One region of the Vibrio sp. Vb0667 genome, then DNA from elsewhere that is predicted to be linked to it. Evidence: predicted binding sites of a transcription regulator. Region 1 holds the regulator's gene; each other region holds the start of a gene.

Region 1 (4,203 bases):
GCAATATTCGCGTAGACCAACCATTTGCAGAACCTGCGCCATTTATGGGACCGCAAATTTCGGTCGCGGCAGCCAAGTTTATTCTTGATGCACAAGCTAATCTACAGTCTCTTGGCGGTGAAAGCTTGATTGAAGCGAAAGCAGGAGAGGCGGCGTTTGTTTCTCCTGGCATCATTGATGTAACGAACATTGCTGAGTTACCAGATGAAGAATACTTCGGCCCACTTCTGCAAGTGGTGCGTTACGAAGGGTTAGACAAAGCCGTGGCGCTAGCAAACGATACGCGCTTTGGCTTATCTGCTGGTTTGGTCTCAACCGACGACCAAGAATGGGAATACTTCGTTGACCACATTCGTGCAGGTATCGTGAACCGTAACCGCCAGCTCACTGGTGCAAGTGGTGATGCGCCATTTGGTGGTCCGGGAGCGTCGGGTAACTTGCGCCCAAGCGCTTACTACGCAGCAGATTACTGTGCGTACCCAATGGCATCAATGGAAGGTCAAGAGACTGTCTTGCCTGCAACATTGAGTCCAGGTGTAGCGCTATAAGTTTTAATAATAGAGTCGCAACTATGCATTGCGGCTCACCTTGCCGGCGCATCATTTAGGTATGGGTTGTAGTGATCGTTGGCAGAACACGAAAAGTGAGCAAAGACTCGGAAAAGCGTGTTGACTGACTGGCATTTACCGTCACAGGTTGATGGTTGCTCGTTCATTATTCTGGACAACTTTTGTTGTGAACGAGCAGCCAACTTCCGCTTACCTTTAAACTCTACATCTCGTAACAAGGAGTCGTTATGACGCCCGATGTGTTATTTGAATCGCTATGGCAAGATTACATTCAACGTCTTTGCCCTTCGGCTGCTAAAGTGCATCAGCTGCTTCAAGAAGATGAGCCTCTGATTAATGATCATATAGCTTTACGTACCTTCAATATCGCGCCTCTTGGTATTGAAACTCTAGCTAAGCCATTTGTAGCTATTGGTTACAAGGCGTGTGGTGATTACGTTTTCGAAAGCAAAAAGCTGGTTGCTAAGCACTATGAGCACCCAGATCCGAAGCAACCTAAAGTATTTATTAGTGAGCTAAAAGTTGAAGAGTGCTCGTCTGAGCTACAAGAGATTGTGAAAAATTTGGTGGCACAAGTCGATGCTGACAAGCTGAACGATAGCGCATTCTTACATGGTGGACGCTTGTGGGATTTAAGCTTTGCTGATTACCAAACGTTGGCTAAAGAAAGTGAGTACGCATCTTGGCTTGCGGCGCATGGTTACGGAGCAAACCACTTCACGGTGAGCGTTAACCAGCTCAATGAATATGAAGAAGTGAAGCAGGTAAACGATCATCTGCGTACCGCTGGGTTTACCATTAATGAAAATGGTGGTGAAGTGAAGGGCACTCCTGAGGTGTTGCTAGAGCAGTCATCGACCATGGCAGATAAAGTAGCGGTTCGTTTTAGCGAAGGCACTGAAATTATCCCTGGCGGGTTTTATGAATTTGCTAAGCGCTATCCGATGGAAAATGGTGATTTGTACCCAGGTTTCGTGGCCGCTTCAGCTGACAAAATCTTTGAAAGCACGAATGGCTAAGTTTTAGGGTTAACCTGTTAAGCTTACTCATTAGTGTTCGCTGCACCCTATCTCATTTGGTCATGAGTAAATAAAAAGCCACCAATGTTGCCATTGGTGGCTTTTATAATTTTGTTCGTGTCACTCTAGTTCGAGATTAACGAGTACCGTAAACCACGATGGTTTTACCGTGAGCAGAGATTAGGTTCTGCTCTTCTAGCATCTTCAAGATACGACCTACTGTCTCACGAGAACAGCCAACAATTTGACCGATTTCTTGACGAGTGATCTTGATTTGCATGCCGTCTGGATGAGTCATTGCGTCTGGTTGTTTTGCAAGGTTCAGAAGCGTCTGAGCGATACGACCAGTTACGTCTAGGAACGCCAGGTCACCCACTTTTTGGCTAGTTACTTGAAGACGACGAGCCATCTGCGCAGAAAGACGCATTAGGATGTCTGGGTTTACTTGGATAAGCTGACGGAACTTCTTGAAAGAAATTTCAGCAACTTCACAAGGAGATTTAGCACGAACCCAAGCTGTGCGCTCTTGGTCTTCCTCGAATAGACCAAGTTCACCAATAAAGTCTCCTTGGTTTAGGTAAGAAAGGATCATCTCCTTACCTTCTTCGTCTTTGATAAGAACCGCAACAGAACCTTTAACGATGTAGTACAAAGTTTCTGCCTTTTCGCCCGCGTGAATTAGCGTGCTCTTTGAAGGGTACTTATGAATATGACAGTGTGAAAGAAACCACTCTAATGTTGGGTCGGTTTGAGGTTTACCTAGAACCATAATATCTCACTTCCTCTGCAGGGTACGCTTGCGCTATCCATATTTTAGCTAAGCCTGAATTAGGCCTACTAGAATAAGAGCACTTTTTATATGCTGCAAGCTCTCTTGTGTTTCGGTAAGAAATAGTATCCTTTTTCGAAAACGATTTCTTGATTTTAATCGTGCCATGATTGAGATTTTGTAAGCAAAACTGTGCACATGATCACGGTATGAAAAGTAAACATCTTCGCAGGCAGGTTTTTAGCCAATTTTCCCTGTTTCGATGAGCTGTTGTAGGATAGGCCGAACTATGAGCTCCATTGCAAAGCTCATCTTACCGCCGGGTACGACAATCGTGTTGTGGCGTGACATGAATGAGCCATCAATCATGGCCAGCAGATATGGGAAGTCGACATTCTTGATACCGCGTAGGCGAATCACCACAAAACTCTCATCCAAACTAGGGATGCCTTTTGCATTAAGTGGGTTGGAAGTATCAACGGTCGGTACGCGCTGGAAGTTGATGTGAGTACGAGAAAACTGCGGAGTGATATAGTTGAGGTAATCGTCCATGGATCGCACGATTGAGTCCATTACCGCTTCACGCGAATGGCCGCGATCGCGAGTGTCACGTACGAATTTTTGTATCCACTCTAAGTTCACAATCGGCACCATGCCGATTAAGAAATCCACATGTTGAGCAACATTAACATCGCCATCGACCACGCCACCATGTAACCCTTCATAAAACAGCACGTCGCTGTTTTCGGGTAAGTCTTGCCACGGTGTAAACGTGCCTGGCATTTGATTGTAGGGAACCGCTTCGTCAAACGTGTGCAGATAACGGCGCACGCTGCCAGTGCCGTCATGCCCGAACTTACGGAAAAACTCTTCTAATCCCGGGAAGTCATTAGCTTGTGGGCCAAAGTAGCTAATGTGTCGACCTTGCTCGCGGGCTTTGCGAATTTCGATGTCCATTTCTGGGCGAGTAAAGCGATGGAAGCTATCGCCTTCAACCCATGCGGGTTTAACGTTCATCATATTGAACATTTTACGGAAGGCTTCAGATGTAGTGGTCGTGCCGGCACCGGACGAACCAGTAACCGCAATAATTGGGTGTTTAGCTGACATGACAAACCTTGTCGAAAATTACTTACCTGTAATGTGCAGTAGAGTTACTACTGCACGGTCGATATCCCACTATAGCACGTAACAATACCTTAGCACGTAACAATACCTTGTCATCGAGTGGGATACGGTAAAATGTGAAGGGTCTAAAATTTTGTTTTATGCTGAATATCGACGGTTTCGTGTAGCTCAGAGAACACGATAACCGCTTCACCTTTTTCCAATTGAGCTTTAACTTGATCAATTTTGTCTTGCAAAGAAACCTCGACGGTTCCGTAATCCGTTCCTTCGCGTAAGACGAATTCACGAATTAAGTTTTCCAATGTTTCCGGCGCAATGTCTTGCCATGGAATGATCATAAATACCTCTAACTTTTATGATGAGCGGCTAGTTTACTGCGTTCGTTGCTTGGATACAGCAGAAAGGTAATCTGCGGCGATACTTTCGTAATACGCAGGCAGCGCTTCCTCCAACCAAAACTTAGGTTTTAACGCCGTTCCTGTCAGGAAGCCAACATGGCCGCCGTGCTCAAAGAGACGGTAATCAATGTTATCTGGCAGAACAAACTTCGGGATCACATCGTCGGTCATGAACGGATCGTCTTTGGCATGGATGATCAGTGTCGGTAGCGTGATTTGCTGTAGTTTACTTAAGCCAGAGCATTGGTCGTAATAATCTTGTGCGTCTTTAAAGCCGTGCAGTGGTGCCGTGATCAAATCATCGAATTCATACAATCGTG
Region 2 (4,203 bases), on a different contig from region 1:
AACTGGTTTGGAAAGACGCTTCGGCGTCTTTTTTATTTTCTATCGCCGAACTGTACAAATTTATCTTGACCTTGGAGCTTACTCTAAGGTTTATCCTTAGCAATAGGTAAATCACCGATACCAATAAGGAAAAAATTATGTGTACAAAACATCAAGGTTGCCAATCTAGCAAAATCAAAACTGCGGTGCCGCTTGGTGCAAGCGAGTCATGCTGTGCGCCAGTAAAATCTTCGCTCAATATCTCTCAGGCCAGTGTTGATGTTTCTGAAAGCTCTTGCTGTAGTGGAGGAGGCTGCAGCGTTGACACAGGCGAGGAAGACGATCCCACAAGGGAGAGTAATTCCTCCGTTCGGAACGCTTGGCTTGTGTCAGGTATGGATTGCCCATCTTGTGCGCAAAAGCTTGAGAAAGCCATTACGTCTTTACAAGGCGTCAGCCAAGCCAAGGTTTTGTTTGCAACAGAAAAACTGGTCGTCGATTTTGATGGTCTAGAGCTGATAGCTACGATAGAGCAGACAGCCCAAAAAACGGGTTTCCCGCTCTCTTCACTTGATGCTCCAAAACCAAGCACTACAAAGAAAGGCTGGCTTGGCGTCATAAGAGACAACATCCAAATTCTCTCGATTGCTGGTGCAATGGCTACTGCGGCAGTAATTTCTAAGATCGACCCTCAAATAAGCGCTTGGTTATTCACTTTGACGTGTTTACTTGGTTTATACCCAATCGCGCTCAAAGCATTTAAGTTGGCGCGTAGCGGTACGCCTTTTGCGATTGAAACGTTAATGAGTGTAGCGGCGCTCGGCGCTTTATATTTAGGTGAAACCGCCGAAGCCGCAATGGTGTTATTGCTTTTCCTTATTGGTGAAAAGTTAGAAGCATATGCATCATCTCGCGCGCGAAGCGGTGTCCAGGCGTTAATGGACTTAGTCCCAGAAAATTCAATTTTAATTATTGATGGTGAACGCAAAGAAGTACCAGCTGCGCAGCTTAAACCAGGGGATATCATAGAAGTCGCACCCGGAGGTCGTTTGCCTGCCGACGGTGTTTTGCAAGATGCGCTTGCGAGTTTTGACGAAAGTGCGTTAACGGGAGAATCTGTTCCCGTTGAACATCAAACCGGTGGCAAAGTGATGGCCGGGGCTGTGGTTGTCGATAAAGTGGTTCGTTTACAGGTGACTTCCCGTCAGGGCGAGAATGCGATAGATCGAATTCTTCATTTGATTGAAGAAGCAGAATCCCGTAAGGCACCATTAGAACGCTTTCTTGATAAATTTAGCCGTTGGTATACGCCACTAATGATGTTGGTGTCTCTGATGGTTATCGTTACGCCGCCATTACTATTTGCCCAACCGTGGGAAACGTGGATCTATCGAGGACTCGCCCTGCTGTTGATTGCTTGTCCATGTGCATTAGTCATTTCAACGCCTGCGGCGATCACTTCTGGCTTGGCGGCAGCGGCTAAGCGGGGCGCATTGATCAAAGGTGGAGCGGCGCTTGAGTTGCTTGGCAAGGTTGAGTCTGTCGCATTTGATAAAACTGGGACACTGACGCAAGGTAAACCAGAAGTGACCGACGTCTTTGCTTTTGATATGGATGAAGACAAGTTACTTAGCCTAACTGCGTCAATCGAGGTTGGTTCAAGTCATCCTCTAGCGGTTTCTTTAGTTACCAAAGTGCAAGAGCAGGGGCTTACTATTCCTGAAGCGTTGGATAAAACCGCGCAAGTAGGCTCTGGTGTCACTGGTTACGTCGATGGAAAAATGGTCCAAGTGGTCACGCCTTCAAAGGCAGACTTTCCACTTTCTCAAGAAGCCAAAGAGCAAGTGGTTACGTTGGAACAACAAGGTAAAACGGTTGTCATTGTTCGTTACGATGACGAGGTCATTGGCGTGATCGCATGGCAAGATACATTGCGCTCAGATGCCCAGCAAGCCATCGCAATGTTGAAGGAACTTGGGGTCACGTCGGTGATGCTAACGGGTGACAACCCGAGAAGTGCAGAAGCAATGGCAAATAGAATAGGCTTGGATTATAAAGCGAGTTTGTTACCTGCAGACAAGGTGCATTACGTCGAGAAACTATCACAACAACATACCGTTGCGATGGTGGGAGACGGTATCAATGATGCTCCAGCCATGAAAGCTTCGAGCATTGGTATTGCGATGGGAGGCGGTACGGATGTTGCGCTCGAGACTGCTGATGCGGCGTTAACACACAACCGGTTGATTGAGCTACCTGCCATGATAGAACTGTCGCGTGCGACGCTAAGTAACATTCGTCAGAATGTCGCGTTAGCGCTAGGTTTGAAAGGTGTATTCTTAGTGACAAGTTTACTTGGGGTTACTGGGTTGTGGGTTGCAGTATTAGCTGACAGTGGTGCAACAGCACTGGTGACATTGAATGCGTTGAGATTACTTCGTTTTGAGTCCAAACAGATCAAATAACTGACCTAACCAATGATCCCACTCATTAATAGCCCGAGGCATTCGTGTATCGGGCTTTTTTTAACCGTATTCACCTGATGCGATCAGACGTTTTTCTCGTCCTTGAAATCACGCATTGCTATGCAACAAAATGATTTAACGCCCCTTAAAGTGTGATCAATACCAGTTTTGTTTGAAATTTCATTTTCATTACATTTTGTCATTGTGATTGTGATCACTCTATGTTGGTGAAAGGTTCGCTACAGTGCATCTGTACCCAATAACTGATTAATGAGCTTATTGTTCATAAAATAAGCCACAATAAGGAGCGACTTATGTCTCAAGCTGTATTCCATTTAGGTGTTACTGAAGCTGATCTTAATGGTGCGACTCTAGCGATCATTCCTGGTGACCCAGCGCGTGTTCAAAAAATCGCAGAACAAATGGAAAATCCAGTATTTCTAGCAAGCCATCGTGAATACACGCTATACCGTGCAGAGCTAGACGGTAAACCTGTTGTGGTTTGTTCTACAGGTATTGGTGGTCCTTCTACCTCTATCGCAGTTGAGGAATTGGCACAGCTTGGTGTTCGCACTTTCCTACGTGTTGGTACAACGGGTGCAATTCAACCGCATGTAAACGTGGGTGACATGATCGTAACGACGGGGTCAGTTCGTCTTGACGGTGCGAGCCTACACTTTGCTCCTATGGAATTCCCAGCAGTTGCTGACTTTGAAGTAGCAACCGCAATGAAAGCAGCGGTAGAAGAGTCTGGCGCTACAGTTCACATGGGTGTGACTGCATCAAGCGACACGTTCTACCCTGGTCAAGAACGTTACGATACGTTCTCTGGTCGTGTTGTTAAGCGTTTCCAAGGCTCTATGCAAGAATGGCAAGACATGGGCGTACTTAACTTCGAGATGGAGTCTGCAACACTGCTAACAATGTGTGCGAGCTCTGGTTTAAAAGCGGGTTGTGTGGCTGGTGTTATCATCAACCGTACACAAAAAGAGATTCCAGATCATTCAACTCTGAAAGAAACGGAAGCGCGTTCAATTAAAGTGGTTGTAGAAGCAGCGCGTAAAATGCTTTAAGCCGCTATAGTTGGCATTTAAACAAACAGAAAAAACCAGAGGCTAACCTCTGGTTTTTTTCTACTTATAGAAAGGCGTACAGCTAAAATTTAGGTATAAAAAAAGCAGCATTAATGCTGCTTTTTATCGTTGTGAATTTTAGCTTTTCTTAATGGCACTAGATCTCGTCTGAACCGCCCGCGTCTTTAAACCAAGCCGTTAAGTGCGTTCTTAAATCTTTAAGCTCATCGGGGCCAATCAGGGCTAGCCCTAAGTCTTCAGCACGAGTAATGTCATTGTGACGAAGAGGACGGAAGCTCACCAACATTGCGCGCGCTTGTAAGCCACCTAATAGATCGCGAAGCGATTCTAACTTATATAAAGTATCGTCGCCGTCATCTCTCATGCCTTTGGTTTTGCACTCGATGATGTGCAGCTTGTTGTTTACAACTGTTGCGACATCTAACTCATTGCGTACTTCACTTTCACCAAGTTTGCGATAAACCTGAACATTTAACGATCGATCTTGAATCGTCGGCATGGTGTCTTGGATTTGCTTCACGGTGCTGTGAACCAAAGTTTCTAACCACTCACCGTTTGAAAAGCGTCGAGCATCTTCATCTGCAAACGTTAAAACGCCATTCTCATAGGTGGCGATTTCTGCTTCTACTAAATCTGAAAGCAACATGTTGAGCTCACGGTAGCCC
Region 3 (4,203 bases), on a different contig from region 1:
ATTTTGGCTTACGCATGTACCGCCAAACATTAGATGAGAAATATCACGCTGCCATTTGGACCGACATGGCACAAGTAGCCAGCCGGTTAAACCAATTTGCTAATGAAGTTGTTGAACCAGAAGACATCATTCTCTATTCATCTCAAAGGCTGACCACGTATCAAGAGAAAGAAACCGAACGAGGGCAGCGACGCTATACCGTGACTAAACACCATCCTGAGTACCTTTATCTTGGTGTGGATTTGCTTGGCGCAATGGCAAGAGCAAACGAATACGGCCTAAAGCATAAACAAGACAAAACGCTGAGAAAAATTATTAGGCGCTACGATTTCTCGCGTTACGTTACGGACAAAGAGATGATAGAAGCATGGGCAGCTCAGCTTGCAAACCAAGTCTACTGGCTTCGTCAGTTAGGAGAGCAAGATGTGGTCGAGGAATTCACTCAAACCTTCCGTGACACCTACCCCGACGATAAAGATAAGATGCTTTCAGCTCAGCAGTATTGGAACAAACTCTATGGGATGACGCACATCATCTTTGCCGATTCACAGTATTATCAGGAGCGAGTAAGCGAGAAGAAACACCAATGGATTTATGATTACTTTCGCAACAATATCGACACTATCCTACTGCGCGCCAAAGAAGACGTGATTGCGGAAGTCGGCATTTCGTTTTTGTTAGCAGGCTTGGACCATGATCCGGTCGTAAAGAAAACCCGCCAAGCCATTCGTCACGCAATCAACGCAGAAAAAGGGATGATTCCGTCGGTCGACGGTAACTTTGATCTCAAGTACGGCGAACACCGTAACGTGCTAGCCATCATGCTGCTCGATTGGAAAGGGGTACATAAAGCGCCAACTTATCAAGAGCACCCAGAGGCTTTTAAATCGATACCTTACGGCTTAATGCCCAAGCCTTAGAAATAACAAAACCCGCCATTTAGGCGGGTTTTTAGTGTGTATCTTCAATCTAAATTAGAGAGAGATAAAAATGCCCGCTAAGCACGCACTCATCAGGTTAGCGAGTGTACCAGCAGCAACCGCTTTTAGGCCTAGACTTGCAACATCTTTGCGGCGCTCAGGTGCCATCACGCCGATAGAACCCAACTGAATCGCAATTGAGCCAATGTTCGCAAAACCACACAACGCAAAAGTGATAATAATTTGAGTATGCTCAGACAGTGTCGCTTTGTGCTGCACAAAATCGATAAACGCAACAAACTCATTCATCACCACTTTCTGACCAATGTATGAACCCGCAGCTAGGATTTCGTGGCTTGGCACACCAATCAACCATGCGAGAGGTGCAAACAAATAACCAAAAATCGCTTGTAGCGTTACGCCAGAGAAACCAAGTATCTCACCCAAGTTTTCTAGCCCCGTGTTCACCATCGCGATAACACTCACGAAAGCGATAAGCATGGTACCAACAGCAACAGCAACTTTCATACCGCCCATAGCACCGCTTGCTAGCGCATCAATTACGTTGCTTTCTTCTGATTTATCTAGCTCAATATTGTTGTAATCGCTTGGCGTTTGACGCTCAGGAACGATAATTTTTGCCATCATCAAACTACCTGGCGCTGCCATAAAGCTTGCCGCGATCAAGTATTTGAGGTCGACCCCCAAACCAGCATAACCACCAAGCACACTGCCCGCCACTGAAGCCATACCACCAGCCATCACAGCAAACAGTTCAGAGCGAGTCATGTTAGAAAGAAATGGACGAATAAGAAGTGGTGACTCGCCTTGAGATAAGAAAATGTTCCCTGTTGCAACCAAAGACTCTGCTTTACTCGTACCCAAGAACTTCTGGATAGCGCCGCCAATAAATTGAATCACTTTTTGCATAATGCCCAAATAGTAAAGGGCGGAGATAAGAGCACTGAAGAAGATGATGATAGGAAGGACACGAATAGCGAAGATAAAGCCAGAAGAAGCGAGGTCACCAAAGAGGAATTTAATCCCTTCATCAGCAAAGCTGAGTAGCCCCGCGACACCATTACTTAAACTCGCCAGCGCCGCTTGACCCAACGGGAAATAGAGCACTAACGCAGCAAACCCCATTTGTAGCATCAAGGCGCGAGATACAGTTTTCCAATTAATGGAAGAACGACCCTCAGAAAGTAGGAAAGCACAACCTAGCAGTGCAACAATACCAAATAGACTAAATAGAACACTCATGAGCTGGACCTACTAAACGTTGAAAAAGAAAAAAGAGCCAAAGGAATTGGCAGAAGAAAGGGACAACGCAGCGAGTGATAACTCACTTTTAGATCCAGAATGTAGACAGAACGAATAGTTCGACATCTTATTTTTACCTTATACAAGCAATTGAACGTAGCTGGTCCGGTCCGTGGGGTCATTCACTGCTGGCGAGCATGTTGCTTGGCCTGCTCCATGTGACGGCTTGTATGGGTAAGGGTCCTGAACAACTAAACCCTAATTCCCGCTTAAACGGGACGCAAGTATAGCCAACAAAAAGAGATATTCATCACATTTATTTACGCAAACGTTCAAGCGTTCAAAATTTAGGCAAAAGCACTCTTTTATCGTCATACCATTAGTAAAAGTAAGGAAATGAGGATAGGCGTTGATGGTAAAAAACATAAAAGTGACCAATAAATATGCAATCAAACTCGAAAGAGCCAAAATTCGTCATTTTGCTCTCGCCAACAGGTGGATTTTGGTTATAATTCGCGTTGCTTCTTTCGAGGCCTCTGAGTATTCAGAGCATCATGATGCCGAGATGGTGAAATTGGTAGACACGCTAGCATGAGGTGCTAGTGCCTTTGGTGTGAGGGTTCGAGTCCCTCTCTCGGCACCATTATCCTTCTTCCCTAATTTTGTTCGAGTGTAATGCAAAGTTCTAAGCAGGCAAGACAGTCTACAGATGCTAATCAACTTCTGAGTGAGCTTGCGGTTCACGCTTTATTACACCTGCACTTTAAAATTCACGCGTCCTCGCATGGCCTCTCCCTTAAAGAACGTAATGACTTACTTCAGAAATGGCTGAAACCAAAACTGAAGAGTAATCGCTATAAGCTGATTAAAAAGCCGTTAAAGTCTTTGACTCAGCAGGCAAAAGGTGAGAACGGAAATCTGGAAGTATTACTCGAGCGCTGCGTCGGTGCAGACAAACCCAGCAACCCTCAACCCGATCTAGATAGCTACTTGCTGCTGATCAACGAGATTGAGAAGAAACTGGGGACTACCGTGTTATTATCGCGACCGGAAGACGTCGACTTATCTCACGACCAACACGGCTGTTTGCTGTGTGTGCTTTCTGAGAACTTAAATCAGCACTTCGATGATAATAACGCCCTAATCGCTCCTATTTCGATGCTGTTCCGCGGACCAATGAGTCAACGCTCACTTTTCCTTGGCAGCATTTACGCCAGTGGTACCTTCAATTATGAAGTGCAGTATCAAGACGACCAGTTCGTTCGCATCACATTAGAGTTAGCGTAACTGTAACGCTAAGAAATAAACGAATCGAAAAAGGCCGTGAAACTCGCGGCCTTTTGCTTATCTAGATTTAAACTTGAGTTAATCGATCTCTTTAAATCGAGCAGTAAAGTGGCGCAGCACTGGTGGCTCGTACTCGAAAGTGAGCCCTTTTAACTCATGTGCACGATTTTTCAGTTCGATAATCGCATCCGCAATGTAATCCATATGATCGTTTGTGTAGACACGACGTGGAATGGTCAAACGCATCAACTCAAGCTCTGACGCTTTTTGTTTACCCGTTTCCGGATCTCGACCAAGCAGCAACGATCCTATCTCTACTGCTCGAATACCCGCTTCCAAGTACAAAGCATTACACAATACCTGCGCAGGAAACTGATCCGCTGGAATATGTGGCAAAATCTTAGCGGCATCCACAAACACCGCATGACCACCCGTTGGGTATTGAATCGGAATACCGCCTTCACGTAAGCGCTCACCTAAGTATTGAACTTGGCTAATTCTATAGTGAAGAAAATCCTCATCCGCGGCTTCATACAAACCGCGAGCGAGCGCTTCCATATCACGCCCAGCCATGCCGCCGTATGTTACAAATCCTTCCATGGGTACGCAGCGCGTCTGCACCGCCTGGAACAACTCCTTATGATCACGAATACAACACATGCCACCAATGTTTACCATCGGGTCTTTCTTAGCTGACATGGTGAGCATATCACCGTACTGGTACATCTCACGG
Region 4 (4,203 bases), on a different contig from region 1:
CTACGTAAAGGAAAGCCTGCAGATTTTGCGACGCTACAAGAGTGGCAAATTACCGAATCCGGTAAAGACAAGCTGATGCAAGGGCTTGATCGTCGAGCGGTCAAACAACAGAAGGTCTTGCAAATGTTGGTTAACGGCGCTTTGCCTCACCAGGAATTTGTCGACCAAGAGATAGCCTCAACAGTACTAAAGTCTTTAGAAGAGAAAGGCTGGATTGAACGTATCGAGAAGAAGCCTGTAATCACCCAGTGGGGACAGCACGTTGAATGCGACGTCGAAAAGCCAAAGCTCAACCACGAACAAGCGCTGGCTATTGCGAGTGTAAATAGCCAAACAGGTTTTGCCTCCTATTTATTAGAAGGCGTCACGGGCTCAGGTAAGACAGAAGTGTACCTCAACCTTATCAAGCCAGTTTTAGAGCAAGGGAAACAAGCCTTGGTTTTAATACCAGAGATTGGCTTAACGCCCCAAACCATCAACCGCTTTAAACGCCGTTTTAATGTGCCAGTTGACGTCATCCACTCCGGGTTAAACGAGACGGAGCGTCTGAATGCGTGGCTTTCTGCACGCGACAAAGCGGCCGGAATCATTATCGGCACACGCTCTGCCCTACTCGCGCCTTTTGCTGATCTCGGGATTATCATTGTGGACGAGGAACATGACACCTCTTACAAACAGCAAGATAGCTTGCGTTATCATGCACGCGATGTTGCTGTAATGCGCGCTCATAAAGAACAAGTTCCGATTGTTCTGGGCTCAGCCACACCTGCACTGGAGACATTGCACAATGCCTTGTCAGGCAAATATCACCATTTAACACTAACCCAACGAGCTGGCTCTGCCGTGCCAACCACTAATAAAGTGTTAGATGTAAAAGGTCAGTATTTAGAAAGTGGCTTATCTGCCCAACTGATTGCCGAGATGCGCAAGCATTTAAAAGCGGGCAATCAAGTAATGTTGTTTCTTAACCGTCGAGGCTTTTCGCCCGCTTTGATGTGCCATGAATGCGGTTGGATTGCAGAATGTAAACGCTGTGATGCGTACTATACGTTCCACCATTACAGCAACGAAATACGCTGCCATCACTGCGGCTCACAACAACCGGTGATTCATCAATGTCAGGGGTGTGGTTCAACCCAATTGGTTACCGTCGGCGTAGGAACGGAACAACTCGAACAACAATTGGCTCAGTTATTTCCAGAATACAACGCCATTCGCATCGACAGAGACAGCACACGTCGCAAAGGTAGTTTGGAAGACGCCCTTGAATCGATTCGTAAAGGTGAACATCAAATTCTGATTGGCACCCAAATGCTAGCTAAGGGGCACCATTTTCCAAATGTAACGCTCGTTGCTCTTTTGGATGTTGATGGCTCTCTCTATAGTAGTGACTTCCGCGCTTCCGAGCGACTAGCGCAGTTGTTTATTCAAGTCGCAGGTCGTGCCGGCCGCGCAAGTAAACCTGGCGAGGTTATCCTACAAACCCACCATCCTGAGCACAGCTTGCTGCAGGCCCTGCTTCAAAAAGACTATCGCCACTTTGCTATGACTGCTCTGGAAGAACGCAAATTGGCTCAGCTTCCGCCTTATAGTTTCTTGACTCTGTTTAAAGCAGAGGCGAACCAAAGTGAGGTAGTTGAAGACTTCCTGCGTCAGGTTCGCTTTACGTTAGAGTCACACCCTCTGTTCGATGATTCCTGCATGGTGTTAGGCCCTACTCCTTCACCTTTGGCCAAGCGGGCTGGTAAATACCGTTGGCAACTATTACTGCAAACTCAGCATCGTTCATTGATGCAAAAGTTATTAACCAGTGCCAAACCTGCTATTGAGTTGTTGCCAAATGCTAAGAAAGTACGCTGGAATTTAGACATAGAACCACAAGATCTCAGCTAGCAAACGTTTAACTATGTAATGAATTACCATTTAATGTGACTAGAATCACACCAAGATTACAATTTTTGTTAAACAGACCGTAACTTTCACTTTAGAAATGAATAGACTATCCAAATTAGAAAAGTCTAAAGTGACTTGTTTGCACAGGCTTAGATTAAACAATGACTATTCCCACAAATTGATATCGCGGTGAAGAATCCATTTTCCCACTCGTTAACACGAACTGAGCGAAGAGCAAATACAGCTCTAACTCGGTTTGATTACTCTGATTTCAAACCGGAATAACGTCATCTTGGCAAAAAATAAATGAGAGGTTAAAAACTATGGCGACAATGAAGGATGTTGCCCAGCTTGCGGGAGTGTCTACGGCTACGGTATCTCGAGCCTTAATGAATCCAGAGAAGGTCTCTTCTTCTACAAGAAAGAGAGTAGAAGATGCCGTACTTGAAGCGGGTTATTCTCCAAACTCATTGGCGCGTAACTTACGTAGAAACGAATCAAAAACCATTGTTACTATCGTTCCCGACATCTGTGATCCTTATTTTTCTGAAATTATTCGCGGTATTGAAGATGCAGCCATGGAACATGGCTATCTAGTCCTGCTGGGCGATAGCGGACAACAGAAGAAACGCGAAAGCTCTTTCGTTAACCTCGTATTTACTAAGCAGGCAGATGGAATGCTACTGCTTGGTACAGATCTACCATTCGATGTCAGTAAGCCAGAGCAAAAGAACTTACCTCCGATGGTAATGGCGTGTGAATTTGCGCCAGAGCTCGAGCTTCCGACAGTACATATTGATAACCTGACCTCAGCATTTGAAGCGGTGAATTACCTGACCCAATTAGGTCATAAACGCATTGCTCAAATCTCTGGACCAGATACAGCAATATTGTGTCAGTTCCGCCAGCAAGGCTACCAACAAGCCCTGCGCCGTGCCGGCATCAATAAAGATCCACAATATAGTGTCATTACTGAGTTCTCTTTTGATGGCGGAGCAAAAGCCGTTCGTAAACTGCTCGAATTGCCAGAACCACCAACGGCTATTTTCTGTCACTGTGACACAATGGCCATCGGCGCAATTCAAGAAGCGAAAAAGCTTGGCTTACGAGTACCGCAAGATCTCTCTGTTGTGGGCTTTGATGACATTAACTTCGCTCAGTACTGCGATCCACCGTTGACCACCATCTCTCAACCTCGCTATGAGATTGGTCGACAAGCGATGCTAATGATGCTCGAGATGTTAAAAGGCCACGACGTGCATTCAGGCTCGCGTCTGCTTGAAACTAATCTCGTCATTCGTGGAAGTGCAGCGCCACCACAGCGCCCTTAACCTAAAGATTAGGTATTCATCCCCAAAGCGGTGCTAAGGCGCCGCTTTTTTATTTACCCCTCCTGCTTTTTGTATATCCCCGAATAAATATAAGCGAGAACAGAAACACACTCCTACACTCGGGCGTTGTCGCGCTTTAGCTATCAAGATTCTATCAATAGGGTGTTTTCTCAACTCGTTCTGGATTAACATATTTGCAAGAATCCTTGATGACCAGAAATAACCGTGGCAAATAGAGATTATGTAAGACGGGGGCGAGGCGCCCCAAAAAAGTCGACAAAAAAACAGCCGCCGAGAAGAAAAAAACCTTGGCGCAGTGGCCTGCTCGCTATCTTGCTCGTGGGCGGTTTTGGCTATGGTCTTTACCTTTTGAGTAGCGACCCAGAACCTAAACAACCAGTCGTGAAGCAGCCAACAACCACTGTAAGCAAACCAAAGCCGAAAAAAGACTTGCCGCCACCACCAGAAGAAAAATGGGAATATGTTGAGTCACTACCGAAACGTGAAGTTGAAGTTGTGGCTAAAGAAATTGAAGTTTCTAAAATTCCTTACATCATGCAGTGTGGCGCGTACAAAACCCAGGCACAAGCCGAAGAGCGTAAGCTTGCAATCGCGTTCCAAGGGATGTCGAGCAAGATTCGTAAGAAAGAAGGCAGTTCATGGTATCGCGTGGTGCTAGGTCCGTATAAGTTCAAACGTGATGCAGAACGTGACCGTCATAAACTGCAACGCGCGAAAATCGAGCCGTGTGCGATTTGGAAAGAAAATCTTTAAACTCAGGCCCTAGGAGCTAAGATCCTAGGGCCTTTCTTTTTGCCCCCTTGAATCCCCATTTCTCCTCCCCCATATACTGAATTAAATCCAAAGAGAAATAATCAAGAGGTCGACTGTGACTACCATTGTATCTGTACGTCGAAATAATAAAGTCGTCATCGCGGGTGATGGCCAAGTATCTCTAGGCAATACCGTAATGAAAGGT

The links. Region 1 encodes CRP, which controls carbon source genes, mostly activating them, when cyclic AMP is high. Its sites were predicted from a motif close to TGTGANNNNNNTCACA; they were not measured.
Region 2: a site for CRP is predicted at 2,648-2,663, ahead of udp (uridine phosphorylase). Genes of this name have one in related genera too.
Region 3: a site for CRP is predicted at 2,255-2,270, ahead of R8269_RS00285 (NupC/NupG family nucleoside CNT transporter). Genes of this name have one in related genera too.
Region 4: a site for CRP is predicted at 1,928-1,943, ahead of cytR (DNA-binding transcriptional regulator CytR). Genes of this name have one in related genera too.

What each region holds. Positions count from the first base shown of each region.
Region 1 covers NZ_JAWPOL010000026.1:35,357-39,559, forward strand. The annotation lists gene astD (succinylglutamate-semialdehyde dehydrogenase) at 1-548, shown strand, start outside; gene R8269_RS18640 (DUF1338 domain-containing protein) at 797-1,588, shown strand; gene crp (cAMP-activated global transcriptional regulator CRP) at 1,725-2,357, opposite strand; gene R8269_RS18650 (phosphoribulokinase) at 2,598-3,467, opposite strand; gene R8269_RS18655 (YheU family protein) at 3,611-3,823, opposite strand; gene R8269_RS18660 (hydrolase) at 3,857-4,203, opposite strand, start outside.
Region 2 covers NZ_JAWPOL010000005.1:161,164-165,366, reverse strand. The annotation lists gene R8269_RS08760 (zinc/cadmium/mercury/lead-transporting ATPase) at 138-2,444, shown strand; gene udp (uridine phosphorylase) at 2,759-3,517, shown strand; gene R8269_RS08750 (DUF1887 family protein) at 3,675-4,203, opposite strand, start outside.
Region 3 covers NZ_JAWPOL010000001.1:58,927-63,129, reverse strand. The annotation lists gene R8269_RS00290 (DUF3541 domain-containing protein) at 1-920, shown strand, start outside; gene R8269_RS00285 (NupC/NupG family nucleoside CNT transporter) at 975-2,183, opposite strand; tRNA gene R8269_RS00280 (tRNA-Leu) at 2,743-2,826, shown strand; gene R8269_RS00275 (DUF2913 family protein) at 2,859-3,470, shown strand; gene R8269_RS00270 (tryptophanase) at 3,549-4,203, opposite strand, start outside.
Region 4 covers NZ_JAWPOL010000008.1:77,618-81,820, forward strand. The annotation lists gene priA (primosomal protein N') at 1-1,893, shown strand, start outside; gene cytR (DNA-binding transcriptional regulator CytR) at 2,196-3,224, shown strand; gene ftsN (cell division protein FtsN) at 3,450-3,998, shown strand; gene hslV (ATP-dependent protease subunit HslV) at 4,114-4,203, shown strand, end outside.